DNA from 2 places in the Ureibacillus suwonensis genome. Region 2 is predicted to be linked to the other one. Evidence: riboswitches for the same ligand, from Rfam matches in the RefSeq annotation. Region 2 holds a riboswitch; the other holds the start of a gene.
What was found. A riboswitch is a leader RNA that binds a small molecule or an ion and turns the genes downstream of it on or off. The one in region 2 is predicted to bind cobalamin.
Positions count from the first base shown of each region.

Region 1: linked by a shared signal. The riboswitch ahead of ACFPOH_RS00650 (energy-coupling factor ABC transporter permease) and the one ahead of ACFPOH_RS03230 (glutaredoxin family protein) in region 2 are both predicted to bind cobalamin.

Region 1 covers NZ_JBHSNQ010000009.1:70,324-86,539, forward strand. The annotation lists gene ACFPOH_RS00615 (methylmalonyl-CoA mutase family protein) at 1-149, shown strand, start outside; gene scpA (methylmalonyl-CoA mutase) at 146-2,293, shown strand; gene meaB (methylmalonyl Co-A mutase-associated GTPase MeaB) at 2,290-3,378, shown strand; gene ACFPOH_RS00630 (BrxA/BrxB family bacilliredoxin) at 3,489-3,926, shown strand; gene prli42 (stressosome-associated protein Prli42) at 4,156-4,248, opposite strand; gene mce (methylmalonyl-CoA epimerase) at 4,374-4,790, shown strand; gene ACFPOH_RS00645 (acyl-CoA carboxylase subunit beta) at 4,790-6,337, shown strand; cobalamin riboswitch at 6,553-6,731, shown strand; gene ACFPOH_RS00650 (energy-coupling factor ABC transporter permease) at 6,862-7,611, shown strand; gene ACFPOH_RS00655 (energy-coupling factor ABC transporter substrate-binding protein) at 7,612-7,905, shown strand; gene cbiQ (cobalt ECF transporter T component CbiQ) at 7,902-8,684, shown strand; gene ACFPOH_RS00665 (energy-coupling factor ABC transporter ATP-binding protein) at 8,685-9,539, shown strand; gene cobJ (precorrin-3B C(17)-methyltransferase) at 9,548-11,143, shown strand; gene ACFPOH_RS00675 (sirohydrochlorin chelatase) at 11,153-12,082, shown strand; gene cobK (precorrin-6A reductase) at 12,079-12,855, shown strand; gene ACFPOH_RS00685 (precorrin-8X methylmutase) at 12,852-13,490, shown strand; gene ACFPOH_RS00690 (cobalt-precorrin-5B (C(1))-methyltransferase) at 13,496-14,605, shown strand; gene cbiE (precorrin-6y C5,15-methyltransferase (decarboxylating) subunit CbiE) at 14,595-15,803, shown strand; gene cobI (precorrin-2 C(20)-methyltransferase) at 15,796-16,216, shown strand, end outside.
Region 2 covers NZ_JBHSNQ010000037.1:22,723-38,938, forward strand. The annotation lists gene ACFPOH_RS03165 (formate--tetrahydrofolate ligase) at 1-1,611, shown strand, start outside; gene ACFPOH_RS03170 (LacI family DNA-binding transcriptional regulator) at 1,977-2,957, shown strand; gene rbsK (ribokinase) at 2,954-3,835, shown strand; gene rbsD (D-ribose pyranase) at 3,832-4,221, shown strand; gene ACFPOH_RS03185 (sugar ABC transporter ATP-binding protein) at 4,250-5,737, shown strand; gene rbsC (ribose ABC transporter permease) at 5,730-6,665, shown strand; gene rbsB (ribose ABC transporter substrate-binding protein RbsB) at 6,681-7,610, shown strand; gene ACFPOH_RS03200 (DoxX family protein) at 7,661-8,065, opposite strand; partial or broken gene ACFPOH_RS03205 (TauD/TfdA dioxygenase family protein) at 8,566-9,459, shown strand; gene ACFPOH_RS03210 (YezD family protein) at 9,737-9,913, shown strand; gene pxpA (5-oxoprolinase subunit PxpA) at 9,992-10,750, opposite strand; gene pxpB (5-oxoprolinase subunit PxpB) at 10,873-11,586, shown strand; gene ACFPOH_RS03225 (5-oxoprolinase subunit C family protein) at 11,583-12,527, shown strand; cobalamin riboswitch at 12,594-12,779, shown strand; gene ACFPOH_RS03230 (glutaredoxin family protein) at 12,915-13,145, shown strand; gene nrdI (class Ib ribonucleoside-diphosphate reductase assembly flavoprotein NrdI) at 13,142-13,513, shown strand; gene nrdE (class 1b ribonucleoside-diphosphate reductase subunit alpha) at 13,510-15,603, shown strand; gene nrdF (class 1b ribonucleoside-diphosphate reductase subunit beta) at 15,591-16,216, shown strand, end outside.

The sequences.
Region 1 (16,216 bases), on a different contig from region 2:
AAAGTGTCATTTTGGATGTTGCAGGCAAATTCCCTGAAGAGGAACAAGAATGGCTATCTAAAGGATTAAACGGATTTATCTATCTCGGCCAAAATATTGTGGAGAAGCTCACTGCACTTCTTGAAAGCTTGAAGGAGGTACAACGATGAAAGCCAACTTTGAATCAGTGAATATACATGAAATATTGGACAATGAACAACTTCAACCTTCCCATACCTTCACAACAAACGAAGGAATTGAAGTGAAAGAATTTTATTCTAATGATGACATCAAAGAAGCGAAACATTTGAAAGATTTCCCTGGTATCGCTCCGAATACGCGCGGACCATATCCGACAATGTATGTAGCCCGTCCTTGGACAGTCCGCCAATATGCCGGATTCTCTACAGCGGAAGAATCCAATGCTTTCTATCGCAGAAATCTGGCGATGGGGCAAAAAGGTCTATCTGTTGCCTTTGACTTGCCTACTCACCGCGGTTACGACTCCGATCATCCCCGCGTAAAAGGGGACGTTGGGAAAGCGGGCGTTGCAATCGACTCCGTTGAAGATATGAAAATTTTATTTGACGGTATTCCATTGGATCAAATGTCCGTTTCCATGACAATGAACGGGGCGGTTATTCCGATTATGGCCTTCTACATTGTAGCGGCCGAAGAGCAGGGAGTCACACCGGAAAAACTTGCCGGTACAATCCAAAACGACATTTTGAAAGAGTATATGGTGCGTAATACGTACATATATCCTCCTGAAATGTCAATGAAAATCATTGCGGATATTTTCGAGTATACTAGTAAATTTATGCCAAAATTCAACTCAATATCCATTTCCGGATATCATATCCAAGAAGCCGGGGCTACAGCAGATATCGAGTTGGCTTACACGTTGGCAGACGGACTTGAATATGTTCGAACTGGTTTAAAAGCTGGCATTGATATCGATTCCTTCGCACCAAGACTATCTTTCTTCTGGGGAATCGGTATGAACTACTTCATGGAAGTGGCGAAAATGCGTGCCGCTCGCCGCATTTGGGCCCAAATGATGAGCACATTCAATCCGAAAAATCCAAAAAGTTTGGCACTTAGAACTCACTCCCAAACTTCCGGCTGGTCTTTGACAGAACAAGATCCATTCAACAACGTGACACGTACGTTAATTGAAGCGAATGCTGCGGCAATGGGCCATACGCAAAGCTTGCATACAAACGCCCTTGATGAAGCTATTGCGCTTCCAACAGACTTCTCAGCTCGCATTGCCCGCAATACGCAATTATTCTTGCAAGAAGAAACATTGATGACAAAAGTTATCGATCCATGGGGCGGATCTTATTATGTAGAAAAATTAACAGATGAGTTAACGAAACGCGCTTGGGAATTAATTAAAGAAATCGAAGACCTTGGCGGCATGGCAAAAGCCATTGAAACAGGCTTGCCAAAAATGAAAGTAGAAGAATCTGCTGCTAAACGCCAGGCAAAAATTGATTCAAAAGAGGAAACAATTGTCGGCGTAAACAAATATACATTAGACTATGAAGAACCAATCGATATTTTGGATATCGATAATACTCTCGTACGCCAAAAACAAATTGAACGTATTCAAAAAATTAAAGCAGAACGCAATGAAGAAGAAGTGCAAAGACATCTTGAGCGCTTAACGAAAGCGGCTGCCACTGGAGAAGAAAATATGCTTGCGGTTGCAGTAGATGCAGCTAGAGCCCGTGCAACCCTTGGAGAAATTTCCGACGCCATCGAAAAAGTATGCGGACGCCACCAAGCAGTGATTCGCTCCATTTCTGGCGTATATTCATCCAACTTCTCCGACAATGAATTAATTGAACAAGTGAAACAAATGACAGATGAATTCTTAGAAAACGAAGGTCGTCGTCCACGTATTTTAATTGCGAAAATGGGTCAAGACGGACATGACCGCGGTGCGAAAGTAGTTGCTACGGGTTATGCAGACCTTGGCTTTGACGTGGATATTTCGCCATTGTTCTTAACACCTCAAGAAGCGGCTCAAATGGCAGTAGAAAACGACGTTCATTGCGTCGGCGTTTCTTCCTTGGCTGCGGGTCATAAAACTTTAGTGCCTGAATTAATTGAAGAATTGAAAAAATTAGGAAGAGAAGACATTATTGTCGTAGTTGGCGGGGTTATCCCTGCACAAGATTATCAATTCTTATATGACAATGGCGTATCAGCAATCTTTGGACCAGGAACAGTAATTCCTGTTGCTGCAATTAAAATCATTGAAGAAATTTATCGACGCTTAGGATATGAGGAAGTGTCCGAATGATGGAGGAAAAGAACGCTGAAGAGACTGCTTTGAATGTCATGAAAGGCGTTGAAAGCAAACATGACGGGATGACTTATGTCGCCCCAAAAAAGTTTCGTAAAAAGCAAAAACAGCAAATTGATATACAACAATTAGCGGGTGAAGTGCGCGAAGCAAAGCGCACTTCTCTTTCCAAAGCGATCACATTGATCGAAAGCTCCAATCCGGAACATAAAATTATGGCCCAACAACTGTTGCAAGAGCTGCTCCCCTATACAGGCAATAGTGTACGGATCGGCATCACCGGCGTTCCAGGAGCAGGAAAAAGCACTTTTATTGAAGCTTTCGGCACAATGCTCTGCAACATGGGAAAAAGGGTCGCAGTCCTTGCCATTGACCCGAGTTCCAGCATCTCCGGCGGAAGCGTTTTAGGGGATAAAACGCGGATGGAAAATTTGAGCCGGCATGAAAATGCTTTCGTTCGCCCATCTCCAAGCGCCGGCACTCTTGGCGGTGTGCATAAGAAAACGAGAGAAACGATGCTGCTATGCGAAGCGGCAGGATATGACGTGATCCTCATTGAAACGGTCGGAGTAGGGCAAAGTGAGACCTATGTGCGCGGAATGGTGGACTTTTTCCTTCTGCTTGTTTTGACCGGAGCAGGGGACGAACTGCAAGGAATGAAAAAAGGGATTATGGAATTGGCGGATGGAATTGTTGTCCATAAAGCGGATGGAGACAATGTGGAGAAAGCGAAAAATACGGTTCGGGAATACCGGAAAATTTTGCATTTCTTGCAACCATCCACTCCTGGTTGGGAATCCCAGGCCCTTGCCGTCTCTTCCTATGAAAAAACCGGATTAAAAGAAGTTTGGGAAATGATATTATCCTTCGAAAAACAAATGAAGGAATCCGGTTATTGGTATACGAGAAGAAGGGAACAGACTAGCGATTGGTTCTATTCCATGATTCATGACCATTTAATCGATTCGTTTTTCGGAAAGAAAGAAAACAAAGAATTGGTCAAGCAATTGGAAGAAGAAATTTTGCAAGGAAAACTGACGGTTACTCAAGGAATTCATCAATTATTTCCGGATTTTGGGTGATATTAAACCGTAATCCATGGAAAGATCATTTCAGTTCTTCCTTTTCTTATTTGCAATGACCTCTTTAGTCCTCTATGCTAAAATGTATAGTTGAAAGGAGAATGAATGACATGATGGATTACGATTTATTTATGCAGGAAATTATCAGAACAGCCCGTGCGGAAATAGAGAGTGCGGGATATGAGCAATTAAGAACGCCTGAAGAGGTGGAAAAAGCCTTTGCGCGTCCTGGAACAACCCTTGTCATGATCAACTCTGTATGCGGTTGCGCGGGTGGCATCGCCCGTCCAGCGGCAGCAAATGCAATTCATTACGATAAACGCCCTGATCATCTAGTGACCGTTTTCGCGGGACAAGATAAAGAAGCGACAGCAGCGGCACGTGCGCATTTCGGTGAAGAGCATATCCCTTCATCCCCGGCTTTTGTTCTATTAAAAGACGGCAAAGTGGTGGCGGATATCGGCCGTCATGAGATTGAAGGGCATGATGTAATGTCTGTCATTACCAATTTGCAGGCTTATTTTGAGGAATATTGCGACGAAGTCTAATGTAACAATTAAAGAATCCGCATACTAAATGTTCTTAATAATAGTATTGCGGATTCTGCATTTTGTAATTTTTCTTGAAAAAGCGTCCTCTATTTTCAGAAATCATATAATTTTATTATTTTACGGAAAATTTTTAAATAGATCTGTTGTGATACAGTATAAAGATGGTTGAGGAAAATTTTTTTGAAATAAAAAATAGCGATTACTGACTTGTAATCGCTACCGGTTATTAGAAAAATGACAATCCGAATGCCAATGTTGAGAGTAACATAATTGCAATCATCGCATATACGACCACTTTTTGAATTTTTTTATTGCTCATTTTCTCGCTCTCTCCTTTTTTTCATATTTTTAGTTTATCAAATTTGAAAAATTTCTCAAGTACGTAGCGTAATTTTCGCAAATTCGTTACAATAGGTTATGTACTATAACAGAAGGGGTGTCATCATGGAAAATATCGATCATATAGGTATAGCCGTCAAAAACCTAGACGAATCAGTGAAATATTATACTGAAGTGTTAGGTTTAAAACTAGAAAGAATTGAAGAAGTTCCAACTCAAAATGTGCGTGTGGCATTCATTGATGCCGGTAACGTCCATATTGAATTGTTGCAACCGTTAAGCGAAAAAGGAGCAATTTATAATCATATTGAAAAACGCGGCGAAGGAATTCAGCACATTTGTTTCAAAGTTGATAATATTCGCGAAAAAATGGCGGAATTAAAAGAAAAGGGAGTACGTCTTCTTTCTGAAGAACCAATTCCAGCTGCCGGTGGGGCAGAAGCATGTTTCATTCATCCAAAAGACAGTTTTGGAGTTTTATATGAACTATATGAAAAAAGTGGAAAAGGGGTTAATGAATAATGGACATGTTAGACAAAATTGATGAAATGTATGACCGAAAAAGAGAGATTTATTTAGGCGGTGGCGACAAACGTATTGCCAAACAGCATGAAAAAGGAAAACTTACTGCCCGCGAACGTATTGAATTATTGCTGGATGAAGGCACATTCGTGGAAATTAATCCTTTCATCGAGCACCGTGTAACGGATTTCGGCTTGGGCGAACAAAAAGGACCTGGTGACGGGGTTGTAACAGGTTATGGTAAAGTCAATGGACGCCCTGTATACTTATTTGCTCAGGATTTCACAGTGTTTGGTGGAGCACTAGGTGAAATGCATGCGAAAAAAATTGCGATAGTGATGGATTTGGCTGCTAAAAACGGTGCGCCATTCATCGGTATCAACGACTCTGGTGGTGCCCGCATCCAAGAAGGGGTACTTTCATTGGACGGATATGGTCATATTTTCTATCGCAACTCCATTTATTCCGGAGTGATTCCGCAAATTTCCGTCATCATGGGTCCTTGTGCTGGTGGGGCAGTATATTCTCCAGCGATTACAGACTTTATTTTAATGGTGGATAAAACATCCCAAATGTTCATTACAGGACCAAAAGTAATTGAAGCGGTAACAGGAGAAAAAATTTCGTCAGAAGATTTAGGCGGTTCAAAAGTGCATAACTCCATCAGCGGTAACGCTCATTTCCGTGCACCATCCGAAGAAGAAGCAATCCAACAAATCAGAAGATTGTTAAGCTACTTACCGCAAAGCTATAAAGAAAAAGCACCTCGCTTGCCACGTCCGGAAGGCGATGATTGGCGTCCTGAATTAATTGACGTTGTGCCAATCGAACCAACTCGTCCATATGATGTGCGTAAAGTGGTGGAACAAGTGGTGGATGAAGGTTCCTTCATGGAAGTGCATTCAGAATTTGCGAAAAACATCGTTGTTGGATTTGCACGCATTGGAGGTTATTCAGTAGGGCTTGTATGTAACCAGCCTAAAGCTTTAGCTGGAGGACTTGATATCGATTCATCCGACAAAGCGTCCAGATTCATTCGCACTTGCGATGCATTCAATATTCCAATCATTACATTTGAAGACGTGTCAGGATTCTTCCCAGGCGTTAAACAAGAACATGGCGGTATCATCCGTCACGGTGCAAAAATCTTGTATGCTTATTCTGAAGCAACAGTGCCAAAAATTACGGTCATTTTACGTAAAGCATACGGCGGTGCATACGTGGCATTGAACTCTAAATCCATCGGTGCCGACCTTGTATTTGCTTGGCCAAATGCAGAAATCGCTGTAATGGGTGCTGCTGGTGCGGCAAATATCATTTTTGCAAACGAAATTGCCAATTCCCCAGATCCAGAAAAAACACGCCAAGAAAAAATTGAAGAATATAAAGAAAAATTCGCAAATCCTTACGTTGCTGCTTCACTTGGAATGGTGGATGACGTCATCGATCCAAGAGAAACGCGCATTAAGTTAATTCAAGGATTAGAAATGCTTGAAAATAAAGAAGAATCAAGACCTAAGAAAAAACACGGAAATATTCCGCTATAATCCAATGAATACGAACATTTGTAGTACAGGCCAATCCCGGTTTGTACTACTTTTTTCTAAAAATTTTAAATAGGCTATCTATTTTGATACAAAAGAAAGCAAAAATCTTAATTTTGTAATGGCTGAAAGAAAAAATGAGTTGTCAAATTTTTAATTCTATTTAGAAAGATATAGAAATTTTTGAATCTATATGCTACAATACTATTAAATTTCAACAATTGAATATTCCATACGGTGCTAATGAAAATTAGCTTAATAGGGAAACTAGTGAAAATCTAGTGCGGTCCCGCCACTGTGAAGAGGAGCTCAAAATCAAATGCCACTGTGAAAATGGGAAGGCGATTTTGGAGCGATGAATCTAAGCCAGGAGACCTGCCGTATGGAGTGGATGGTAGTGTCCTACGAGGATAGGTACACGAATAGGCATCATACTAGCATTATGCGTATCGTTATGCCTTATTGTGGGACACTGCTAATTTAGCAGTGTTTTTTTATTATTCATATATTTTTTTAGGAGGGTTTTTATGAACATTTCGTTTAAAAAGCCAATTTATTTTTTAGCATTATTGTTGTTGGTTCCTAAGCCTGCCTTTGCTATGCACATCATGGAAGGTTTTTTGCCGGCAGAATGGGCTGTCTTTTGGTGGCTCGTAACATTACCTTTTCTAATAATAGGGTTAAAGAATATAAGCAATCTTATAAAGGTTCATTCTGAGACAAAATTATTGCTGGGTTTATCCGGAGCATTCGCATTCGTTTTATCCGCTTTAAAAATTCCTTCCGTTACAGGGAGTTGTTCTCATCCTACCGGGGTGGGTTTAGGAACGATTTTATTTGGACCTTTTGTAATGAGTGTTCTAGGTAGTATTGTTTTGCTGTTTCAATCATTGCTATTGGCGCATGGGGGGTTAACGACGCTTGGTGCCAATGCATTTTCTATGGCTGTTGCCGGTCCTTTTATTGCATATGGAGTATTTAAGGGGGCGCAAAAGATCGGTCTAACGTTTACATTTGCAGTCTTTTTGGCTGCCTCATTAGCTGATTTAGGCACTTACGTTATTACATCTATTCAACTTGCACTTGCTTTTCCCTCTGAAGTGGGTGGTATATTTGCTTCATTTGTCAAATTCGCTAGCGTCTTTGCAATTACTCAAATTCCTTTAGCGATTGTAGAAGGGTTGCTTTCAGTCATGGTGATGAATTTCTTGGTGAAATATAACGTAAATGAATTAAAGTTGCTTCAAGTGTTAAACAAAACTCAGGAGGCGAAATAGATGTTAAAAAATAACGCATTTATCTTATTTATTACGATAGCTTTGATTTGCATTCCGCTGATTTTCAATGGAAATGCAGAATACGGCGGTGCAGACGGGGAAGCGGAAGAATTGATCACAGAGCTGAACGAATCCTATAAACCTTGGTTTTCTAGTATATGGGAACCTCCTAGTGGTGAAATCGAAAGTTTATTATTCGTCTTGCAAGGAGCTGCCGGTGCTGGGTTTATCGGTTATTTTATAGGATATATGAGAGGCCGGAATAGGGGCGGAAATGCTGAGATACCGAAATGAGAATGCTGGAATTTTACGCTTATCATTCACCATTAAGAAACATACATCCGATTGAAAAAATCGTATTTGCATTGATTCCTTTAATACTTAATATCCTGTTTCAAAATATATACACGTCTTTATTCATATTTTTCATCATGGTTGTGATTACCATAATTTTTGGCAAAATTCCTGTTCGTATATATTGGAAGTTATTGTTAATTCCTGTCGCTTTTTTATTATCAAGTATACTGGTTATTTTACTCAGCTTTACCGAAAGCCCTTTAGAAGGAGCAATTTTTCAATCCATCATTGGTCCCGTTGTTATTTCAATCATGAAGGAAAGTATTGAAAAGGCCTTGACTTTATTTTCTGTTTCCTTATCGAGTATCAGTTGCTTGTACTTCTTAATCTTAACGACAACCATTCAGGATGTTCTGTTTGGTTTACAGTGCTTGAAAGTTCCGCAGGTTTTGTTGGATTTAATCGCATTAATCTATCGATTTATATTTTTATTTCTGGATTCAAGCAGGACAATATTTCTTGCACAAAAAGCAAGGTTGGGACATGGTTCATTTATCAAAACGATCAAGTCGATTGGACTTATTATTAGCGCTTTATTTGTTAAGGTATTCCATGAAATGAAAGATTTAAACAACGCAGTCAATGCAAGAAGTTTAAATGGTTATATGGCTGTTATTGCAAGAACAATTCGATTTTCAAGAAGCCGTTGGATATTCATTATGTTAATCAGTATATTGATTATCGCTTTTAATTTCACCGTTGGGAGAGCTGGTTGAATGAGTACTACTATTTTCGAACTGAGCGAAGTGTACTACCGTTATGAAGATGGGACTGAGGCTTTAAAAAATATCAATCTACGAATTGAACGAGGGAAAAAAATTGCTCTTTTAGGCAGCAATGGTGCAGGAAAGTCCACATTATTATTGCATTTAAATGGGTTGTTAAAACCAACATCCGGCACAATTTGCATCGATGGACAACCATTAACCTATTCGAGGAAAGAGTTGATCAATTTAAGACGTCGGGTAGGAATCGTTTTTCAAAACCCTGAAACCCAGTTGTTTAATGGGACGGTTCGAGATGACATATGTTATGGACCATATAATTTAAAGTTGCCGGAACGGGAACGAAAGACGTTAATTGAGAAAGCAATTGTTCTGACAGACGTAGGTGAGTTGTTAGATAAACCGATTCATTTTTTAAGCGGTGGACAAAAAAAGCGGGTTTCCATCGCAGGTGTGCTTGCTATGGATCCTGAAGTCATCCTTTTTGATGAGCCAACTGCATCTTTGGATATTTATTACACAAAGAAAATAAGGAAACTATTAGATGAACTTCATCGTGATGGGAGAACGCTTATTCTTTCTACTCACGATATTGATTTTGCCTATGAATGGGCTGACGAAGTAATTGTGATGCATCAAAGTGAAGTGTTATTTCAAGGTAATTTCTCTCAACTGTTTGAAGAACACAAAGATATTATTACTAAAGCAAATCTGGAAACATCAATAATATTCGAAATAGCGCAAATATTGAAAAATAGAGGGGTGAATTTACATACAATTGATTACCGTTCAAAAGAACAATTATTGGAAATTCTTAAAGATTATTTATTGAAGGTAACAATATAAATGGGGTGATGTCTTTGAGAGGAAAGCTATACATTGTCGGTTTTGGTCCAGGGGACGCTAATCACATTACATTTCGGGCAGTGGAAGCGATAAAAGCAAGTGATTATATCATTGGATACAAAACTTATGTGGAATTAATAAAAAATTTATTAAACGTCAAACAAAAAATTATAAGTACTGGGATGACGGAAGAAGTTTCACGTGCACAGGCTGCGGTAAAACTTGCGGAAGAAGGGCACCAGGTAGCGGTCATTTCTAGTGGAGATTCCGGTGTATATGGCATGGCCGGTCTCATTTATGAAGTACTCGTTGAACAAGGTTGGCATAAAGAGTCAGGGGTTGAAGTGGAAGTCATTCCTGGAATTTCTGCCATCAATTCTTGTAGTTCCCTACTCGGTGCCCCGATTATGCATGATTCATGCACAATCAGCTTAAGTGATCATTTAACACCATGGACAATTATCGAAAAAAGGCTTGAAGCAGCGGCAGCAGCTGATTTTGTGATTGCTCTATACAATCCGAAAAGCGGAAGAAGAACAAAACAAATCGTGGAAGCAAGACGGATATTACTAAAATATCGGTCACCGAATACACCGGTTGGACTTGTAAAAAGTGCTTATCGTGAAAGACAATCGATTGTGATTACGACGTTGGATAATATGCTGGAACACGAGATTGGTATGCTCACAACAGTGATTATTGGAAACACCTCCACATTTGTATATGATGACTTAATGATTACGCCGAGGGGGTATCAACGAAAATATACGCTTGATCGCGAGGTACAACCATTGAAACCTCATGAACGATTGAAAAAAGAAGCAGAACCTTGGTCTTTGGAAAATTTGGAATCGAAGAAAAGAGAGTCAAAAAAAACCCCTTTTCAACTAGCATGCGAAGCAATTGCAATGCTGGACCGAAAGCCAAATTTCGTTGTGGAAAAAACAGACTATAAACCAGTTTTTGAGTTTGCCATAAGTCCTGGAGTGGCAAATAAACGATTCACCCCTGAGCAATTTAAGCTATTGGCTGAAGTTGTTGGTCATGAGGGAAGGATGGACTATTCAAGGGATCATCAGTTGCGGATCAGTATTCCAACTAATCATCCAGAACAAATTGTAGAACAACTAACAAATGTTGGTTTGCTGGTGATGCCTGTAGGAAATGTCATTACGGTGAAGGCTTGTGATTTTTGTGATGGTGAAAAAACGGATTCGATACCGTACGCTGAAAAGCTGCAACAGAGATTTGGAGGAAAAGCTGTGCCGAAAGAATTAAAAATCGGCATCAATGGATGTGGGATGGCATGTTACAACGCCGTTATGGAAGATATTGGAATCGTATATCGAAAAGGAAAATTTGATGTGTTTTTAGGTGCAAAACCGGTAGGACGCACCGCACATCCGGGTCAATTGATTGAAGAGGGGTTGGAAGCTGAAAAATTGGTCGAATTAATTGAAAAACTGATTGTTGAATATAAAGAAAATGCTCATCCAAATGAACGATTATTTAAATATTTTAAACGGAAAAAAGTGCTGGCAGGGTACAAATATCAAGATAATGAGCCAAAGCTCAATTTGCAGCCGATCCCTTGTGCAGATTAGGAGGATAACATGACGAAAGCTATTTTATTTGTAGGACATGGAAGTAAGCTTGAAGCAGGAAATGAAGAAGTAAGAGAATTTGTAAAGCAAACAAGAGAATTAATTGATTCAAGTCTACTAGTAGAAACATGTTTTTTAGAATTTGCTGAACCAACGATTTCTCAAGGAATTAAGATTTGCATCGAAAAAGGTGCCAGTGAAATCTATGTAATGCCGATCATCTTGCTCCATGCAGGACATTCTAAAATTCATATTCCCGCAGAAATTGTAGAGGCGCAAGAAAAATATCCCCATGTGAAATTCACTTATGGTGAAGTTGTGGGAATTCATGAAGATATTTTTCAAATTTTACTGGAACGTTTAGAAGAAATCGGTTTTGATACCCAGGCAAAACATGAAGATACAGCCATTTTATTAATTGCCCGGGGAGGAAGCGATGAATATGCCAATGGTGATTTTTTCAAGATTACAAGACTGCTATGGGAAAAGTTAAATGTTCAAGTAGTGGAAGGAGCTTTTATGGGAGTGACAGAACCATTGGTTGAAGAAGGGATTGAACGATGTATAAAGCTTGGTGCTAAAAAAATCATCATGCTTCCATATTTTCTATTTACGGGCATATTAATGGAGCGGATGAAATCCTATTGTGAACGCTTCAAAGAACAATATCCCGAAATAAACATTGAAATTGCCCATTATTTTGGATACCATCCCCGATTAAAATCTGTCATTATTGAACGAATGGTACAAGCATTATCAGGGCATTCGAACGGTGATAAAGATATACAAAATGTTCAAAAGTTAATGGAAAAGGGGCTCATTTCCCACCATCACCATGAGCACGAGCATGAACATGAACATCACCATGGTCATAAACATCATCATGATTACAAAGGTCGTAACGTCCAACTTGATGAAAAAATGGAAGTGAAACCATGATTTTATTTCTTGCTGGGACAAGTGATGCACGTGAATTGGCTGTTTTGTTAAAAAAGGAAGGCTTCCCCCTAATGGCCACCGTAGTAACAGAATCTGCAGCCAAAAGTCTTGTTGATAAAGGCATAGAAGTAAAAGTTGGTAGATTAAATTATGAAAAAATGTACGAATTTTCAAGGGAAACCGGGGTGACAATGATTGTAGATGCCAGTCATCCCTTTGCGGAAGAAGCACATAAAACGGCAAAATGGGTAGCCGAACAATTAAATATCCCCTATATCCGCTATGAGAGGGAAAAATTGCAGCTTGAACAGGATTTTATCAAATTTGTTTCATCCTATGAAGAGGCAGCGGAACTTGCAGCAAAGAAAAAAGGAGTTGTCATGCTCACAACAGGCAGTAAAACGCTGGAAATCTTCGCAAATAAATTATTGCCGCTGAATGATGTTCGCGTGATTTGCAGAATGCTTCCCCGAATCGATAATATGCAAAAATGCGAGCAGCTCGGCTTCCCCCAAAAAAATATAGTGGCAATGCAAGGCCCTTTTTCAAAAGAGTTGAATATTGCCTTATTTAAGCATTTCGGTGTGACACTCATGATTACAAAAGAAAGCGGCAAAGTTGGTGCGGTCGATGAAAAAATAGAAGCTGCAAAGGAACTTGGGATTGAAACGATTGTCATTAAAAGGCCAATTATACAATTTGGTCATGTATTTAGTGAAATGGAGGAAATTGTAAATTGGATAAAAAATCAAAGAAATGAGGGTGCATTATGAATTTTAAACCGATTACGGTAGATCCGGATAAGATTTATGATTATAGTTTTGCCATTATCGAAGAAGAAATGGGAGAACATCACTTTTCAGACATGGAATGGCAAGTTGTTCGCCGAATCATCCATGCTTCGGCTGACTTTGAATTAGGAAGAAGTGTTGTATTTTCACATGGTGCTGTTGAAGCGGGCGTTAAAGCAATCCGGGAAGGAAAACATGTAATTGCCGATGTCCAAATGATTGTCAGCGGCTCAGGACGGAAACGATTCCAAAAATATGGCGGAGATCTGCATTGTTATATCAGTGATGAAGATGTGTCACAAGAAGCGAAAGAAGAGGGAGTTACTCGGGCTATTATGTCAATGAGAAAAGCCGCTCGTGAACATGAAGGAGGTATATATGCAATAGGCAATGCACCGACTGCATTGTTGGAATTAATTCGTCTTGTTAAGGAAGGCATTGCAAAACCTGACTTAATCATCGGGATGCCTGTTGGCTTTGTTTCAGCAGCTGAGTCGAAGGAGGAGCTGTTGAAACTCGAAGGGATTCCATATATTACGAATATCGGCCGTAAAGGCGGCAGCACTGTAACCGTAGCTGCTTTAAATGCTATTTCAATATTAGCTGATCAGGTGTAAGGGAAATGCAGAAAACAAAGAGAAAGAGTACATCTGAACTACGGGAAGGTTATACAACGGGTTCTTGTGCAACAGCTTGTGCAAAAGCGGCACTAATTGCTTTAATCACAAAACAAGTACAAAAGAGGGTAATGATACATCTGCCAATTGGAAAAGATGTTGAATTTCTAATAGAAGATTGCAACATGGGAGACTTTGAAGTGACGTGTTCAACAATTAAAGACGGCGGGGACGATCCTGATGCAACCCATGGCGCTATTATTCAAGCAACAGTTTCTTGGAGAGAGGACGGGGAAATTTTTATCGATGGCGGCAAAGGAGTAGGCAGGGTCACAAAACCCGGATTGCCGATTGAAGTGGGACTTGCAGCCATTAATCCCGTTCCACGGAAAATGATTCAAACGGAAATTGAAAACGTATTAAAACATTTTGAGATTGAAAAAGGGGTAAATATTATCATTTCTGTTCCCGATGGTGAAGAAATTGCCAAAAAAACATTAAATAGCCGTCTCGGAATCATTGGAGGAATTTCAATATTGGGAACAAGAGGAACAGTTGTTCCTTTTTCTAATGCTGCTTATATGGCAAGTATTGTACAAGCTATATCAGTGGCCAAAGCATCCGGTTGTGAGCATCTTGTTTTTACAACAGGTGGACGAAGCGAAAAATTTGCTATGAGCATGTTTTCCGATCTTCCTGAAGTTGCTTTTATTGAAATGGGCGATTTTGTGGGTTTTGCAATGAAACATTGCAAAAAAATCGGCATTCCAAAAGTTTCTTTGGTTGGAATGATGGGAAAATTTTCAAAACTTGCCAAAGGTTCGATGATGCTCCACTCAAAAGGTTCTCAAGTAAGTTTTGAATTTCTTGCTTCCATTGCTAAAGAATGTGGAGCTGCAAATGAAAGCATCGTAAAAATTCTTCAAGCGAACACAGCGAATGAAGTTGGGGAAATCATGAGAGAACTAGGATGCAAGACCTTTTTTGACAAAATATCGGAACATTGCTGTAAAGAAGTAATTAAACATGTGGAAGGCGGATTGATTGTTTCGACTGCGATTTATTCAATGAATGGAGAATTATTAGGAAAGGCGGAAAATATTGATGCCTATTAAATTGATTGGAATTGGAGACAACGGTGTACATGGACTTCATCCCCAATTAATTGAGTGGATTGAAAATGCGGAAGTTCTTGTTGGAGGAGAAAGACTCTTATCATTTTTCCCAAATTTTAAAGGTGAAAAAATCGTATTAAAAACCAAAATAATGAGGATAGTTGAACAACTTGGAAAAAGGAATCAGAACATTGTGATTCTAGCTTCCGGAGATCCCTTGTTTTATGGTATAGGCGGACTTTTATCAAAAAAAATCCCGGTTGAAATCTATCCCTATATCAGTTCAATACAACTTGCAGCGGCAAAATTTGGAATCAGTTGGCAAGATGCCTATTTTGTCAGCATACATGGACGCCCAATAAAAGGCCTTGCTCAAAAAATCGATGGAAAAAAGAAAGTGTTTATATTAACAGATGAAAATAATTCTCCAAATACTCTAGCAAAATATTTGCTAGAGTTTGGTATGACTGAGTATGAAGCTTATATTGCTGAAAACTTGCAAGGGGAAGAGGAGCGTTGCAGAAAAATGACGTTGGAAGAAATGGAGAAATCCAGTTTCTCTCCATTAAATGTTGTGATTTTAGTTCAAACTCAAGAAGCAAAAAAATGGCCGCTTGGCATTGAAGATGAAGAGTTTTATCAACGAAAGCCGGAAAAAGGATTAATAACGAAAAAGGAAGTTCGTGTATTATCCGTTAGCGCTTTGAATTTAAACCCACAAAGCGTTGTGTGGGATATCGGGACATGCACCGGTTCTGTCGCGATTGAAGCTGGGAAAATTGCAAAAGAAGGAAAGATATATGCCATTGAAAAAAATGAAGAAGACATCGCAAACTGTCTCCGTAATCAAAAAAAATTTCGGGTGGATTTCACGGTAGTACACGGAAAAGCGCCGGGAGGCCTTGATGAGTTTCCCGATCCGGATGCCATTTTCATTGGTGGTACAGGCGGCAACATGGAGGAATTATTAACTGTATGTTGTCAAAGGTTGAAAAATGATGGACGCATCGTGTTAAATCTAGCAACAATCGAAAACTTATATGAATCAATCAAGATATTGAACAGATTAGGATTCCATACAGAAGTTACCCAAGTACAAATCGCAAGAAGTAAACCGATTTTATCATTGACCCGGTTAGCTCCATTAAATCCCGTGTTTATTGTAAGTGCAAAACGAAAGGAAGATGGAAATGAATAAAGGGACTCTATACGGAATAGGTGTTGGACCTGGAGATCCTGAATTAATTACTTTAAAAGCTTTTCGCACACTTCAAGAATGTCCAGTCATTGCTTATCCAAAAAAAATGCGAGGTTCAAAAAGTTATGCATACAAAATTGCAGAAGTTTTTATACGGCCTGAAGAAAAGGAAATGTTGGGCCTAATATTTCCAATGACGAAAGATGAAGAAGTATTAAAAAGGGAATGGAATAAAGCCGTTGATGAAATCTATGGGAAAATTGCCAATGGAAAAGATGTGGCGTTTGTTACGGAAGGGGATCCGCTATTATATAGCACTTTTATTCATTTAATGAAGTTAATGAGCGAAAAATATCCAGATGTCAAAATTCAAGCAGTTCCTGGCATTTCCTCTATTAACGGTGCAGCTTCCT
Region 2 (16,216 bases):
ACGGAAATTGCAAAAAGCGCAAATATTCCTGAAGATGCCCTTGAGCAATATGGACGCTATAAAGGAAAAATCGATCCGAATAAAATCCCAGGGGAGCCGAATGGAAAAGTGGTGCTGGTTACAGCAACCAATCCGACGCCGGCCGGAGAAGGGAAAACGACCGTTACGATAGGGCTAGCCGATGCTTTAAAACAATTAAATCAAAAAGTTGTGGTAGCCCTTCGCGAACCATCATTAGGTCCCGTTTTCGGATTGAAAGGCGGGGCAACCGGCGGCGGTTATGCCCAAGTGCTCCCGATGGAACAAATCAATCTGCATTTCAATGGAGACTTCCATGCGATTACAACGGCCAATAATCTGATTGCAGCCATCATTGATAACCATATCCACCAAGGCAATCAATTGAACATTGACCCAAGACGGATCATTTGGAAACGGGTTTTGGACATGAATGACCGTGCCCTTAGAAAAGTGGTGGTTGGGCTTGGAGGGCCGGCCCAAGGTGTGCCAAGGGAAGATGGCTTTGATATTACCGTCGCCTCCGAGATTATGGCAGTGTTTTGTTTGGCAACAAGCCTTGAAGATTTAAAAGAACGTTTATCCAATATTTTGATCGGATACACCTATGACCGAAAGCCCGTTTATGTGAAAGATTTGGGCATTGAAGGGGCATTGACCCTCATTTTGAAAGAAGCATTCAATCCAAATATCGTGCAAACGATCGAAGGGACACCTGCCCTTGTTCATGGCGGCCCTTTTGCAAACATCGCCCACGGCTGCAATTCCCTCATTGCAACACAAACGGCACGCAAACTTGCGGATATCGTGGTCACGGAAGCCGGTTTTGGGGCGGATTTGGGTGCCGAAAAATTCATGGACATCAAAGCGAGAATAGGCAATTTCCATCCTGATGCGGTAGTCATTGTGACAACCATCCGCGCATTAAAAATGCATGGCGGGGTGGAAAAGGCGGAGTTAACAAAGGGAAATGTTTCCGCTCTATTGCAAGGAATTTCAAACCTGGAACGTCATGTGGAAACGGTGAGAAATTTCGGCATTGAACCGATTGTAGCTGTAAACCGCTTTATCACAGATACGGAGGAAGAAATTCAGGCACTTTTGGAATGGGCAAAAAGAAATCATGTCCGGATGGCAAGAACGAATGTATGGGAAGAAGGCGGAAAAGGTGGAATCGACCTTGCCAAACAGGTGCTTGAGGTGTTGGATGAACCAAAACAATATGCTCCGTTATACGATTTATCCGATTCCGTGGAACAAAAGATTGCAACGATTGTTCAAAAAGTATACGGCGGTACGGGTGTCGTATTTACCGATCAAGCGAAAAAGCAGTTGAAAGTGATTGAGGAAAATGGTTGGGATCACCTGCCAATCTGCATGGCAAAAACCCAATATTCACTAACGGACAACCCAAAATTGCTTGGCCGTCCAAAAGAATTTGCGATTACTGTGAGAGAAATCATCCCGAAATTGGGGGCAGGGTTCTTAGTTTGTTTGACAGGTGAGATTATGACCATGCCAGGTTTGCCAAAAACACCTGCAGCACTAAATATGGACGTTGATGAAAAAGGAAATGCCATCGGGCTGTTTTAATATGGGAAAGCGAATTGAGAGAACACCTTGTTCTCCAATTCGCTTTATTTAATTCGGGCAACTCCTGAAATTAAATTGTTGAAGAAAAAAATGTCCCATCCGCGGCATCAGTGTAAATGATTCGATTGAAAAATTGCCATTTCGTTACAAAATATTGAACATTTTGTGAACTGTCATAATTGGTATAGCCTAAATGGATGAAAAGTGACATACTATAAAAGATTATTTCACCACTTGAATGAAAGAAATACTATTAGTAATGTGTAACCGATTACACATTTTTTCGGAGTAAGAATATGTAACCGATTACATATTTCATTAGCCCAAATGTGTAACCGGTACCACAATTTGCGGCGGGTGATTAGATGGCAACAATCCATGATGTAGCAAGAAGGGCCAATGTTTCTGTTGCAACTGTTTCCAGATACATCAACCAAAATGGGTATGTCGGAAAAAAATCAAAAGAAGCGATCGAGCGGGCAATCAAAGAGTTGAATTTCGTCCCAAATAATGTGGCGCGGACACTTTCAACCAAAAAATCAAATTTGATTGGATTAATCATTCCGGATATCAAAAACCCATTCTTCCCGGAACTTGCCCGCGCGGTTGAAGATACCGCTTACCGATTCGGCTATACCGTCATATTATGCAATTCGGATGAAGACCCTTTAAAAGAAAAACATTATTTGAAAGTGCTGACACAAGAATATGTGGCAGGCATCATCATCACTTCCACCGATGAAGGAATCAGCAGGGAAACGGATATTCCGATTGTTGCATTGGACCGTGCCCCAAAAACGGATATTCCATCTGTAACGACAAACAATAAGCTTGGGGCCGAATTGGCGGGCCGTTTTATGCTGGAGTGCGGAGCATCTGAACTGCTCATTTTAAAAGGGCCGAATCAATTGACTTCATCCGAAGAAAGGCTGGAAGGTTTTTTAAAAGCCGTTGAGGGAAAAAATATAAAAATACATGTTGTCGATAGTCCTTATGAATTGCATGATGCAGAAAACATAACATATGAATTTTTGCAGAAACATCCTAGCGTCGATGGAATTTTTGGGAGCAGTGATGTTTCGGCGATCGGTGCGCTGAAAGCCTGCGAAAAATTGGGGAAAAAAGTGCCGGATGAATTGCAAATCATTGGTTTTGACGGCATACAGCTTGGAAATTATACTACGCCGAGTTTAACAACGGTGGCACAAAAAATTTACCAATTGGGGGAAACAGCAACAGAATTGCTGATCAATGAAATTGAAGGAAAAAGCTTGGAGGAAAAAAATATTTTGATTAATCCGGAATTGGTTGTGCGTGAAACGACCCGAAAGGAGTTCAAACAATGATAACTGTAGTCGGAAGCATCAATATGGATTTAGCTGTCGAAACGGATATTTTCCCAAGACAAGGTGAAACGGTGCAAGGGAAACGGTTTTCAACAATTCCAGGCGGCAAAGGGGCAAACCAGGCCGTTGCGGCAGCAAGACTGGGCAGCCGGGTACGCATGATTGGAGCAGTTGGAAATGACAGTTTCGGGAAAGAACTTTACGACAATCTGAAAAATGAAAAAGTCGATGTGTCCGGAGTGGTAACAACAACGAATTCAACCGGAATTGCCAATATCTTGTTACATAATCGCGATAATCGCATCATCGTCATACCTGGGGCGAATTATGATTTAAGCAAAGAAATCATTGATGAACATATTCATCACATTCTGGAAAGTCAACTGGTGATGATGCAATTGGAAATTCCGGTAGAAACGATTGAACATGTGTTGACAATTTGTCAGGAAAAGCACATCCCCGTTTTGTTGAATCCGGCGCCAGCGAAAAACTTCAGGAAAGAATGGATGGATCAAATCACTTATTTGACACCCAATGAAACAGAATGTGAATTCATCTTTGGTGCCGATTGGGAAACGGTATTAAAAGAGCATCCGAATAAAATCATTGTCACATTGGGCAGTGAAGGCGCGGCATTTTACGATGGCAAAAAAATTGTGCGAATCTCCGGATATAAAACGGATGCCGTTGATACAACGGGAGCAGGGGATACGTTCAATGGCGCTTTTGCCCATGCGATTTGCAGCGGAAATACCATCGAAGAAGCGGTACAATTTGCCAATATTGCCGCATCCCTTTCCGTGGAAAAGTTTGGGGCCCAAGGCGGCATGCCAAAGTTGGATGAAGTATTAGCACGCTTAGGAGGACATGAACGTTGAAAAAACATGGAATTTTAAATAGAGAATTGGCCGGCCGGTTTGCCAAATTGGGACATACCGACCGGATCGTCATCGCCGATTGCGGTTTGCCGATACCGGATGGCGTGCCTTGCATCGATTTATCTTATAAATTGGGGGAACCGGGTTTCCTTTCCATCTTGGAAGTAGTGCTTGATGATTTGGTGGTCGAAGGTGCGGTACTTGCGGATGAAATCCAAACGGAGAATAGAGGGCTTTCAAATGAATTAATGAAAGCACTTCCAAATATTTCTTATGTTCCCCATGAGGAATTCAAACGGTTGACAGAAAAAGCGAAATTCATCATACGCACTGGCGAAACGACGCCTTATGCCAATGTCATTTTGCAATGCGGTGTGATTTTTTAATTGATTCCTTCCAAAAGTAGGTGATGAAATGATTGAAATGACAGGCATTTCAAAAGCGTTTAACGGCAATGCCGTATTAAAAAATGTTCAGTTTAATTTAAAAGATGGCGAAATCCATGCGTTGATGGGTGAAAACGGTGCCGGCAAATCGACATTAATGAAAATTTTGGGCGGCATCCATTCAAATGATGCTGGTGAAATCAAGGTGGATGGACAACCGGTGCACTTTAAATCCCCAAAGGATGCAGAAAAACATGGAATTGTCATCATCCATCAGGAATTAAATATATTGCCTGATTTGACTGTTGCAGAAAACCTGTTTTTGGGGAAAGAAAAAACATTCGGGTTTGGGATTTTGAAAAATAAAGAAATGGATCAGGAAGCCCAGGAATTGCTTGCCAAATTGGGTTTGGATATCCATCCGAAAACGATGGCCGGAGATCTTTCCGTTGGGAAGCAACAAATCATAGAAATTGCAAAAGCGATTGCAAGCAATGCCAAGTATATCATCATGGACGAACCGACTGCCGCTTTGACGGATCGGGAAATCCGAACATTGTTTGAAACCATTCGGGAATTAAAAGCCAAAGGAATTTCCTTCGTTTATATTTCCCATCGAATGGAAGAAATTTTCTCCATCTGTGACCGGATCACGATTTTGCGGGATGGTCAATATGTAGGGGAACGGAATATACCGGAGACAAACTTTGATGAAATTGTGGCCATGATGGTTGGAAGGGAACTTGGGGAACGGTTCCCTGAACGAAAAGCGGAAATTGGCGACGTTAAGCTGGAAGTTCAAAACTTGACGGTCAAAGGTTTGTTTGAAAATGTTTCATTCAACGTCCGCAAAGGCGAAGTGGTCGGTATGGCAGGACTGATGGGCGCTGGAAGAACCGAAGTGGCTGAAACCATTTTCGGCTACAGAAGAGCCCACGGTGGCGACATTTTGATTGATGAAAAAAAAGTTTCCATTAAAACGCCGATTGATGCAATGAAACACAAAATCGGCTATGTGACCGAGGACCGAAAAACAAAAGGATTGGTTCTTGATTTTTCCATCCAGGAAAATGTGTCCCTTGCCAACCTGAAAAAAGTATCTTCTTCGGGTGTGGTGAACAAAGAGAAGGAGACTTCCCTTGTCAACCAATATATTCAACAGTTGAAAATCCGCACTTCCAGTCCAAAGCAAAGTGCGAAATCGTTAAGTGGAGGAAATCAACAGAAGGTTGTGCTTGCGAAGTGGCTTGGCACTGAGCCGGAAGTATTGATTTTGGACGAGCCGACCCGCGGCGTCGATATCGGTGCGAAAAAAGAGATTTACCAGATTATTAATGATCTGGCACAGGCTGGTGTAGCGATTTTAATGATTTCATCCGAATTGCCGGAAATCATTGGCATGGCGGACCGTGTCCTTGTCATGCATGAAGGGAAAATAACGGGCCAAGTTTCAAAAGAAGAAATGACCCAGGAAAGAATTATGCATTTTGCTACTGGAGGTGAGCAAGTTGACTAAGTCGTCAAAAGAAATGATATCGAAACTGGGACCGTTAATCGGTTTAATTCTTTTAATTATCGTCGTAAGCATCATGAATCCCAGTTTTTTAACGATTTCCAATATTTTTAACGTGTTGAGACAAGTTTCCATCAGTGCCATCATCGCCTTTGGGATGACCTTTGTCATTCTCACAGGGGGAATCGATTTATCCGTAGGTTCCACGCTTGCATTGACGGGGGCTGTTGCCGCCAGTTTATTGGCAGGCGGAACGGACCCAATCGTTTCCATGGGGGTTGCGTTAATCCTTGGACTTGTGTTGGGAGCTTTCAACGGGGTGATTATTACAAAAGGAAAAGTGGCCCCATTTATTGCGACTTTGGCAACAATGACAATTTACCGGGGATTGACGCTTGTATATACAAACGGTAAACCGATTTCCGGTTTGGGAGACCATGCATCATTTCAATTATTTGGGAAAGGCTATTTCTTAGGTGTCCCTATTCCGGTGATCACAACTATCGTTTCTTTCGCCATTCTCGCTTTCATTTTGCACAAAACGACATTTGGCCGCCGGGTCTATGCGGTTGGCGGAAATGAAGAAGCGGCAAAATTATCCGGCATTAATGCCGACAGAGTGAAAATCGCAGTGTATGCCATTTCCGGATTCCTTGCTGCGTTATCCGCATTAATTTTAACTTCCCGCTTGAATTCTGCTCAACCAACGGCGGGCGAGTCCTATGAATTGGATGCCATTGCGGCCGTTGTATTAGGCGGGACAAGCCTGAATGGCGGGAAAGGTTGGATTTTCGGCACGTTAATCGGTGCATTGATTATTGGGGTTCTCAATAATGGTATGAACTTGATTGGCGTATCTTCTTTCTGGCAACAAGTCGTAAAAGGGATCGTCATACTGCTCGCAGTACTTTTAGACCGAAAAAAAGACTAAAAAGGAGTGTTTATGATGAAAAACATGAAGCTTTTATTTTTCGTTGTGATTGCAATGCTAGTGTTATCCGCCTGTTCGATGGATTCTTCATTGGAAAAAAAGGATGATGCGGCAAAAGGAACAAAAGAAGAAGGTTCTTACAAAATTGGTTTTTCCATTTCCACATTAAATAACCCATTCTTCGTCACTCTTAGCGATGGTGCAAAAGCGGTCAGCAAAGAAAAAGGCGTGGATTTAGTGGTTGTCGATGCGCAAGATGATGCATCCAAACAGGCTTCCGACGTGGAAGACTTAATCCAGCAAGGCATTGATTTATTATTAATCAACCCTGTAGACTCTTCTGCGGTTGGATCTGCCGTGGAATCTGCCAATGCCGCAGGAATTCCGGTCATTACGGTGGACCGTTCAGCAGACAGCGGTGAAGTGGTTGCCCACATCGCCTCTGACAATGTGGAAGGCGGCAAGCTTGCAGGGGAATATTTGTTGGAATTGGTAGGTGAAGGTGCCAAAGTGGCAATGCTTGAAGGCGTTCCAGGTTCATCTGCTGCCCGTGACCGCGGAGAAGGTTTCCTTAAAGCGGTGGAAGGAAAAGTGGATCTTGTTTCAAGCCAGCCAGCCAACTTTAACCGCAGCGAAGGATTATCTGTAATGGAAAACATGCTACAAGCCCATCCTGATATTGAAGCGGTATTTGCTCAAAATGATGAAATGGCTTTAGGTGCCCTTGAAGCGATTTCAGCTGCCGGCAAAGAGATTGTTGTCATCGGCTTTGATGCGACAGATGACGCATTGAAGAAAATTGATGAAGGAAAAATGGCTGCAAGTGTTGCCCAAAAACCTGAAGAAATTGGGAAAACTGCCATTGAAACGGCCGTGAAATATTTGAACGGTGAAAAAGTGGAAGAGTTTGTACCGGTTGAACTTGAATTGGTGACTAAAAAATAAAGGATGTAAGGTAGAACATAGTGGCGCGAGCTCGTGTTCTACCTTTTTTTTCATTTATTTTTTTTCTTTTTCTCTTCCACGATGAAGTTGTCAAGGGCAAGGAAACGATTGCTGGCAAACAGAAGATAAGCGGCCATGGCCATCAAAGCGACATCCAATTCATATCCATGAAGGAAACCGGCGTCATATTTCACGGTTGCAATGGCCCCCGCCATAAGCAGCACAAAAAGAAATGCGAAAAAGCGAATGGAAAACCCGATGATGAGAAAGATTCCGCCGATCGTTTCAAGACCGGTTACGCCGTAAGCCAATAGTTCTGCATACGGCAAATTGTAGTTGGCAAATCGTTCCGCCACCGTCGGAATCCCTTCCTGCCATTTTGCCAAACCGTGCATGATGAAAGTGGCCCCCAATACAAGCCGGAGAATAAAACCTCCAATTTCACTTTGCCTCAACACAATCCCCTTTCTACTTTTTTTACTATCATATTATCGCTCGTCCACATATAACACTGTTGCCCTGAATTTTCTAATCAGCCGTATCCTGAGTATAAAGTGCTTCTCCAATAAACAGGAAAATTGCATCATAAACCAAATGAGGGTTTGTCAAATGCCGAATGGTTGGGTTTAGAATTGGAAACAAAATAAAAAAACAAAGTTTTTTTATCGGAAAACTATTGACAAATGTTTCTCAGGATTGTAAATTGTTATCAACCAAATATTCGAACCGACTTTTCCAAAAGAGGTTTAACATTTTAGCGGATTATGATGCTGAAATTGTTAAACCTCTTTTGCTTTCCATCGTCGCTTTTCAGAATGTTTGCTTGAAGCAAAACTTTTGGATGCAGATGAAGGGCATGATGGATTCATTCTAAAATTTTGGTAATAAGTTAATTATTATTTATAAACCAAGTTATCTTATAAGAATAATAATATAAAAACGGAGGGTGATTTTGATGGCAACAAAATCAAAAATTGAAATCGTGAAAAAAGCGGGCCGCATCGGGGCAGAGGTGCATGGGGTGAAGTTGACGCCGGATATTGATGGGGAGACTTTATCACAAATCAAGGAAGCTTTAAATGAGCATTTGGTGCTATTCTTCCGTGGTCAAGAACATTTGGATGATGCTACACATGAGGAGTTTGCAAAACGTTTTGGTGAATTGTTCGCCCATCCAACAGTGCCGGTGAAGGAAAACACAGCAGCAATTCTTGAGTTGGATTCCCAATATGGGGGGAAAGCCAACTCTTGACATACAGATGTGACATTCGTTCCTGAAGTGCCCCGTTATTCCATCTTGCGCGGTGTGGAAATTCCATCCGTGGGCGGAGATACGATCTGGGCGAATACCCATACGGCCTATACTGATTTGCCTGAAGAATTGCAAGAATTGGCGGAAAAATTATGGGCAATCCATTCCAATAAATTCGACTATGCTGCTTTAGCATATGTAAACCAATCAAAAGAAAAAGCAAGAGAGTATATTGAAAAGCATCGGAGTGTATTTGCGAGAATCGAATATGAAACACGCCATCCGGTGGTAATCTTGCATCCTGAAAACGGCAAGAAACATTTGTTGCTTGGTCATTTCGTCCGCCAATTCGAAGGTTATTCAACGTCACAATCAGCGGCGCTTTATGAAATCTTGCAAAGCTATGTGACTCGCCCGGAAAACACAGTTCGCTGGAATTGGCAAAAAGGGGATCTTGTCATTTGGGATAACCTGGCATCCCAGCATTATGCAGTCGCCGATTACGATGAACGCCGCATCGTCCGCCGTGTGACGGTTTCCAAAAATACTCCGAAAAATGTGAATGGGGAAGAAAGTTCATTAATTAGAAAAAAATAAGGTAATAATTCACTTTAGATGAAGAAGATTTAGCTATGGCGTTATTATTAATTGGCGGGGAAGAGCAACTGGCGGATTTGATCCTGGGTTGCCACCTGAAAAGTGCATTGACACAGTGGCAAAGTTATCATTGATCCCTATGCTTACAGGTGATAACATTCCTTTTCCCGGCATATAATCTAAGCAGGAAGAAGTTTTACACGTTTTGGGAACTGATTCATTTTTTTCGACCTTATCCTTAGTATTTCAATAAGAATAAAAAGAAAGAAGTGGTGGTATGGCTAAATTAAAAGAAGACGTGTTAAAACAAATCATTAAACAATTAAATAATATAGATTACGGCAACTTATCAATTACAGTACACAATGGCGAAATTGTCCAACTGGATGTCACTAAAAAACAGCGATTCGACCGGGCATCGGTGGAAAGAGTATTAACAAAAGTTGCCCGTTAAAAGGAAGGCTGCCCAGTGGAAATCATGATTGGGCAGCCTTTCATATTGTTTAAGTTTCATTGAATCCAAAGTGTAATTTTATATGAAAGCCTTCACTTCAATTCCATTTTTCAGCAATTCCCCTTTGATAAATCTTGCAAAATCCACGGCATGTTCACCATCACCATGAATACAAACGGTATCCGCCCGTAAAAGCACATCCACGCCTTGGCGGGATTTTACTTTTCCTTCTTTCACCATTCTGATCACTTGTTGAACGGCTTCATTTTGGTCGGTAATCATTGCATCGGGCTGTTTTCGGGATGTTAACGTGCCATCCTTTTGATAAGTACGGTCAGCAAATACTTCGTGGGCAGTCCGAAGTCCGATTTTTTCACCCGCTTTTGTTAATTCGCTCGATGCAAGGCCGAATAAGATCAAATCGGGAGAAACGTCATATACCGCTTTTGCGATGGCCTCCGCAATTTCAGGATCTTTTGCCGCCATATTATAAAGGGCGCCGTGGGGCTTCACATGCTGCATTTTTTCTCCTTCAATCGTTAAAAAAGCCTGTAATGCGCCAATTTGATAGACCACCATATCATAAGCTTCTTGATAAGTGATGGCCATTTCCCTTCTTCCGAATCCCAATAAATCCGGCAATCCCGGATGGGCCCCGATTTTCACTCCATGATCCAGAGCCACTTTCACCGTTTCCCTCATGACGGATGGATCCCCCGCATGAAAACCGCAGGCGATATTCGCTGAAGAAACATATTGTAAAATTTCTTTTTGGTTGGCGAGCGTGTATCTTCCAAAATCCTCTCCGATATCACAATTCAAATCGACCCGGTTCACATCAATAACCTCCAATTTATTATTCCAGATACTCAATGGATTTATGGAAAAATATATCATAAAAAATGTGCTTTTGATATAATTCCTTTAATATTGATACAAATTGGAGGAAAGTAGCAAACATGGCCGTACAATTTAAACCACTGGGGGAAAGTGCTGTATTGGTCTATTTCGGAAATGCCATTTCAGAAGAGATCCATTTATCAATAAAAAAATTTCTTTCCCTTCTTGAAAAGGAGCCCTTCGATGGTCTGATAGAGGTTGTACCAAGTTATACGAATGTTTGTGTTTATTATGATGTAATGGCAGTGGATCAATGGGATATTGAAGGGCGCTCCCCGTACGAAAAAGTGGTCTCCCGGCTTCAAAGGCTGTTACAAAAAGAGATTGATTTGCCAAAGGAAAAAAACAGATTGGTTGAAATCCCTGTCTGTTACGGAGGAATCTATGGCCCGGATTTAACGGAAATTGCCCGAATTCACCATTTGTCTGAAAAAGAAGTCATTGAGATACATACAAAAAACGATTATCTTGTCTACATGTTGGGCTTTGCACCCGGATTTCCTTTTTTGGGCGGGATGGATGAAAGAATCGCAACTCCCCGCAAAGAAACACCCCGATTGAAAATCCCGGCCGGTTCTGTAGGGATTGCCGGAAAGCAAACAGGGATTTACCCCCTTGAAACACCTGGAGGGTGGCAAATCATTGGCCGCACCCCATTAAAATTGTTTCTTCCGGATCAAAACCCGCCAACGTTATTGCGGGCAGGAGACCGGATCCGTTTTGTCCCCATTACTGAAAAAGAGTTTATGGAATTAGAAGGTGAAAGGTCATGACGATGACAATACTGAAACCGGGTCTTTTAACGACGATCCAAGATTCAGGAAGAAGGGGTTTTCAGCAGTATGGCGTCATTGTTGGAGGGGCAATGGATACCCTCTCTTATCGCATGGGGGAAATGCTGTTACAGCAAGCGCCTTCTGCGGCACTGGAATTCACTTTAATCGGTCCGACGGTGAAATTTAATTGTGATGCGGTGTTTTGTTTGACAGGGGCCAATTTTCATCCGCTCTTGAATGAGAAACCATGCCGGATGTGGAAGCCGGTTTTTGCCGAAAAGGGCAGCATTTTAAAGCTGGGCTCCTGCAAAGATGGAGCAAGGGGCTATTTGCACATCAAAGGTGGAATTCAAGTCAAGAAAGTATTAAATAGTTACAGCACTTATATCCGTGCCGGGATAGGAGGATTTAAAGGCCGCCCTTTGCAAAAAGGAGACGAACTTCCAATTCCGGAATCGAAGCCAGTGCAAAAAGGAAAGTGGGGGATTCTTCCGGGAGATTGGTTGATTAAGAGTCGGGATGCGGAAATTCGGGTGGTAAAAGGGACGGAATATGATCGATTTGCGGAAAAAAGCAGGAATGCCTTCATCAATTGCATCTTTACGATTTCGAAAGATGCGGATCGCATGGGTTACCGTTTAATGGGGGATAGTCCACTAATTACGAAAGAACCTATCCAATTATTATCAGAGGCAGTCACCTTTGGAACCGTCCAAGTGCCTCCAAGCGGGCAGCCCATTATCTTAATGGCGGATTGTCAGACGACGGGCGGTTATCCTAAATTGGCTCAAGTGGTTTCCGTTGATTTGCCGAAACTCGCCCAACTTCAACCCTTTTCGAAAATACGCTTTCAACTCATTTCTTTGGAAGAGGCCCAAAAGTTGTACATTCAGCAGGAAAAAGCATTAAGACGATTGGAAATCATGCTTAAACATTAAGTTTTTCCAATTCCACTTGTATTTAACAAATCTGCATGTTACAATGTTACACGACAACACAATATATAGTATATTTGTTTATCAGGTTCTACTATATATAGTAGATTAAAAGGGAAATCAGTGAAAATCTGATGCTGTCCCCGCAACTGTAATTGCTGACGAAAAGTTCAAATCCACTGTGCCAATGGCATGGGAAGGGAACTTGTAGGATGATGCATGAGCCAGGAGACCTGCCTGATAAACGGAAATTGCTCATTTCTTCGGGGGCTAAGAAATGGAAGCAAAAGGTCCATTTCTTAGCGCCTGATTGTTTCCATTTCAAAGCCTTACCCGAAAAAGGGTATGGCTTATTTTTTTGTCATTGAATTGATGGAAAGGAGAAAGGATATGAAGTTATATTCCAAAAAAGTTTGTCCAAAGTGCATGTTGATGAAATTTGAGTTAAAGAAACTGGGTTTCGAAAGACAATATGAGGAAATAAACGTTGATTCCAATGAAGAAGCGAAAGAAAGATTATTGAAAGCCGGATTCTTTACTGTCCCGGTTATGGAAATTGACGGTGAGCTGATGGATGACATGGAAGAAGCCAAAAAAATCATCGGCATGATGAAGGTATGATCGCTTATGCCTCAAGAACCGGAAATGTGCGGTTTATCGTTCATCAATTAGGATTGCCGAACATTGAAATTCAAGAAGGGCTGATATTGGACGAACCCTTTTTGTTGTGCACTTATACCGATGGAATTGGGGAAGTGCCACCAATTGTAGAAGGGTTTTTAAAAAATAATGCCCACCTTTGCAAAGGAGTGGTGGCAAGCGGGAATTCCAATTTTGGTCATTCTTATTTTTGCCGTTCTGCAGATGTGATCAGTGAAACTTATGGCATCCCGATTGTTGAAAAGATTGAATTAAGGGGATTTCAAAAAAATTATCACGCCATTATGGAGTTTTATAAAAGAACGATACAAGGGGGGATTTTCAGATGAAAACATATTTAATGCTCAATAATGAAGTGTTGAATCACTATCGGCAAACGGGCCGCATCGACTTGGAGAAAGATCGGCAGGCCACCCGTCAATTTTTCTTCGAGTATATTCATCCCCGCATGCGCCAGTTTTCGGGCATAGAAGAAAAGGTTCGTTATTTAATAGAAGAAGGTTATTATGAGGAAGCTTTCTTGAAAAAGTATTCCATGGACTTTATCCGGCAAATATTTGAAATCGCCTATGCCTACCGGTTCCGTTTCCAAACGTTTATGAGCGCTAAAAAATTTTATGACAGCTACGCAATGAAAAGCCGGGATGGAAAGGAAATTTTAGAAACTTATGAAGATCGTATGAGCATTATTGCCCTTTATCTGGCGGATGGAAATGAACAAATGGCGGAAAAGGCGATCCGTGCCATCATGGAAGCTTTTCAACCGGCGACGCCAACTGCCCTGAACAGCGGGAAAAAAGCGCGGGGTGAATTGGTTAGCTGTTTCAAATTGTCGATGGATGATTCGATGAACAGCATTGCCGAAAACATTGGATATTGTCTGGAACTCTCAAGACTTGGCGGAGGAGTGGGGGTCAATTTGACGGATTTGAGGCCTTTGGGGGATCCAATCAAAGGAATCGCCAATCGGGCAAGCGGGGTCATGCCCGTTGCCAAACTGTTGGAAAACGCTTTTGCCTACTCCAATCAATTGGGCCAACGGAATGGCTCGGGCGTTGCCTATTTGAATATCTTCCACGGGGATATTGAAGAATTTATTTCTTCCAAAAAGCCGAATGCCGATGAAAAAATCCGGTTGCAAACTTTATCAACGGGCGTCATTGTACCTGATATTTTCTTTGAGCTGATGAAAAAGGATGAAGAGATGGCCCTTTTCAGCCCTTATGACATTTATCGGGAATACGGAAAAAGAATGTCCGAAATCAGCATGACGGAAATGTATGGGGAACTGCTCAATAACCCGAATATCCGAAAGTTGAAATGGATCAATGCACGAAAATTATATACAGAAATTAAGAAAAGCCAATTCGAATCCGGTTATCCATTTGAAATTTTCGATGACAACGTCAATAAGCGTCATCCTTTAAAACAATTGGGAAGAGTGAAGATGTCCAATCTTTGCACGGAAATTTTGCAATTGCAGCGGACAAGCGTCATTCATGACAAAGATGAGCCGAATGAATACGGATTGGATGTATCTTGCAATCTTGGTTCGTTGGATATTCACCATGCGACGAAGTTTCACCGTTTTGAAGAGCTGGTTGATACGGCAATGCGGCTGCTTACGCAAGTGTCCCTCATGACCAATATCAAAAATGTGCCTTCTGTCAGAAAGGCGAATCGGTTGATGCATTCGGTCGGACTGGGCGTGATGAATTTGCACGGCCATCTCGTTTCCCAAAATATTCGGTACGGTTCAAAGGAGTCCATCGAATTCATCGATTATTTCATGGAAGCATTGAACTATTATTCATTGAAATCATCCATGCAAATGGCGAAAGAAAAGGGAGAAACTTTTTTTGGGTTTGAAGAGAGCGAATATGCAAACGGCAACTATTTTGAAAATTACATCCATAAGACGGACAAAGAACCGGTTGGAGCGGTGAAAAGAGCCTTGGGAAACGTGCCGATCATCACCCGGGATATGTGGATAAAATTGAAAGAAGATGTCATGAAATACGGGCTATTCAATGCTTATCGACTGGCGATTGCGCCAACGGGTTCCATCTCATATATCCGTTCCTGCACCGCTTCCATCGCCCCCATTACGGAAAGAGTGGAAATTCGGGATTATGCGGATAGCCGCACGATTTATCCAATGCCATTCCTGAACAACGAAAATCAGGAAACTTATGTGGAAGCTTATGACCTGGATCCGTATAAAATGATTGATTTATATGTGGCGGCACAAAAACATGTGGATCAGGGCATTTCCATGACCGTTTATGTTACGGACCAGTGGACGACGGAAAGACTCGCCAAAGTGTATATTTATGCCTGGATACGCGGCATCAAAACGGTCTATTATGTGCGCCAACGACTACAAAAATTGGAGGAATGTGTAGCATGCACCATTTAACTTATGAAGCGGTGAATTGGAATCAGCCGACCAATGGCCTTGCCAAAGTATTTTGGGATCAGCAATGGAAGCAAATGTGGTTCCCGGAAGAAATCGCCGTGTCAAAAGATATACCGCAATGGAAAACTTTTGGGCATCAGGAAACGTATAAAAAGGTTTTTGGAGGCCTCACGCTGCTTGATACCATCCAAACCAATATCGGTATGAATGAAATAGCAAGGCATGTGCCGGATTTGCAAGTGAAAGCGGTATTGACGGTGTTTGGCGCTTTTGAAGCCATCCATGCCAAATCCTATTCCTATATATTTACAACCCTTTGCAACAAAGACGAAATCGAAGAAATTTTTCAATGGGTGAAAGAAAATGGACATTTGCAGTATAAAGCGCAAAAAATTGCGGAAATTTATCAAGCCATTCAAGAACATGATCCGGTGAGTTTATGGAAAGCCATGTTTGCCTCTGTCATGCTCGAATCCTTCCTGTTCTATTCCGGATTTTTCTATCCGCTCTATCTGGGCGGACAAGGGATTTTGCGAAACAGCGCAGAGGTGATATCCCTCATATTGAGAGATGAATCGATTCATGGAGTGGCTGTCGGAATCTTTGCCCAAAA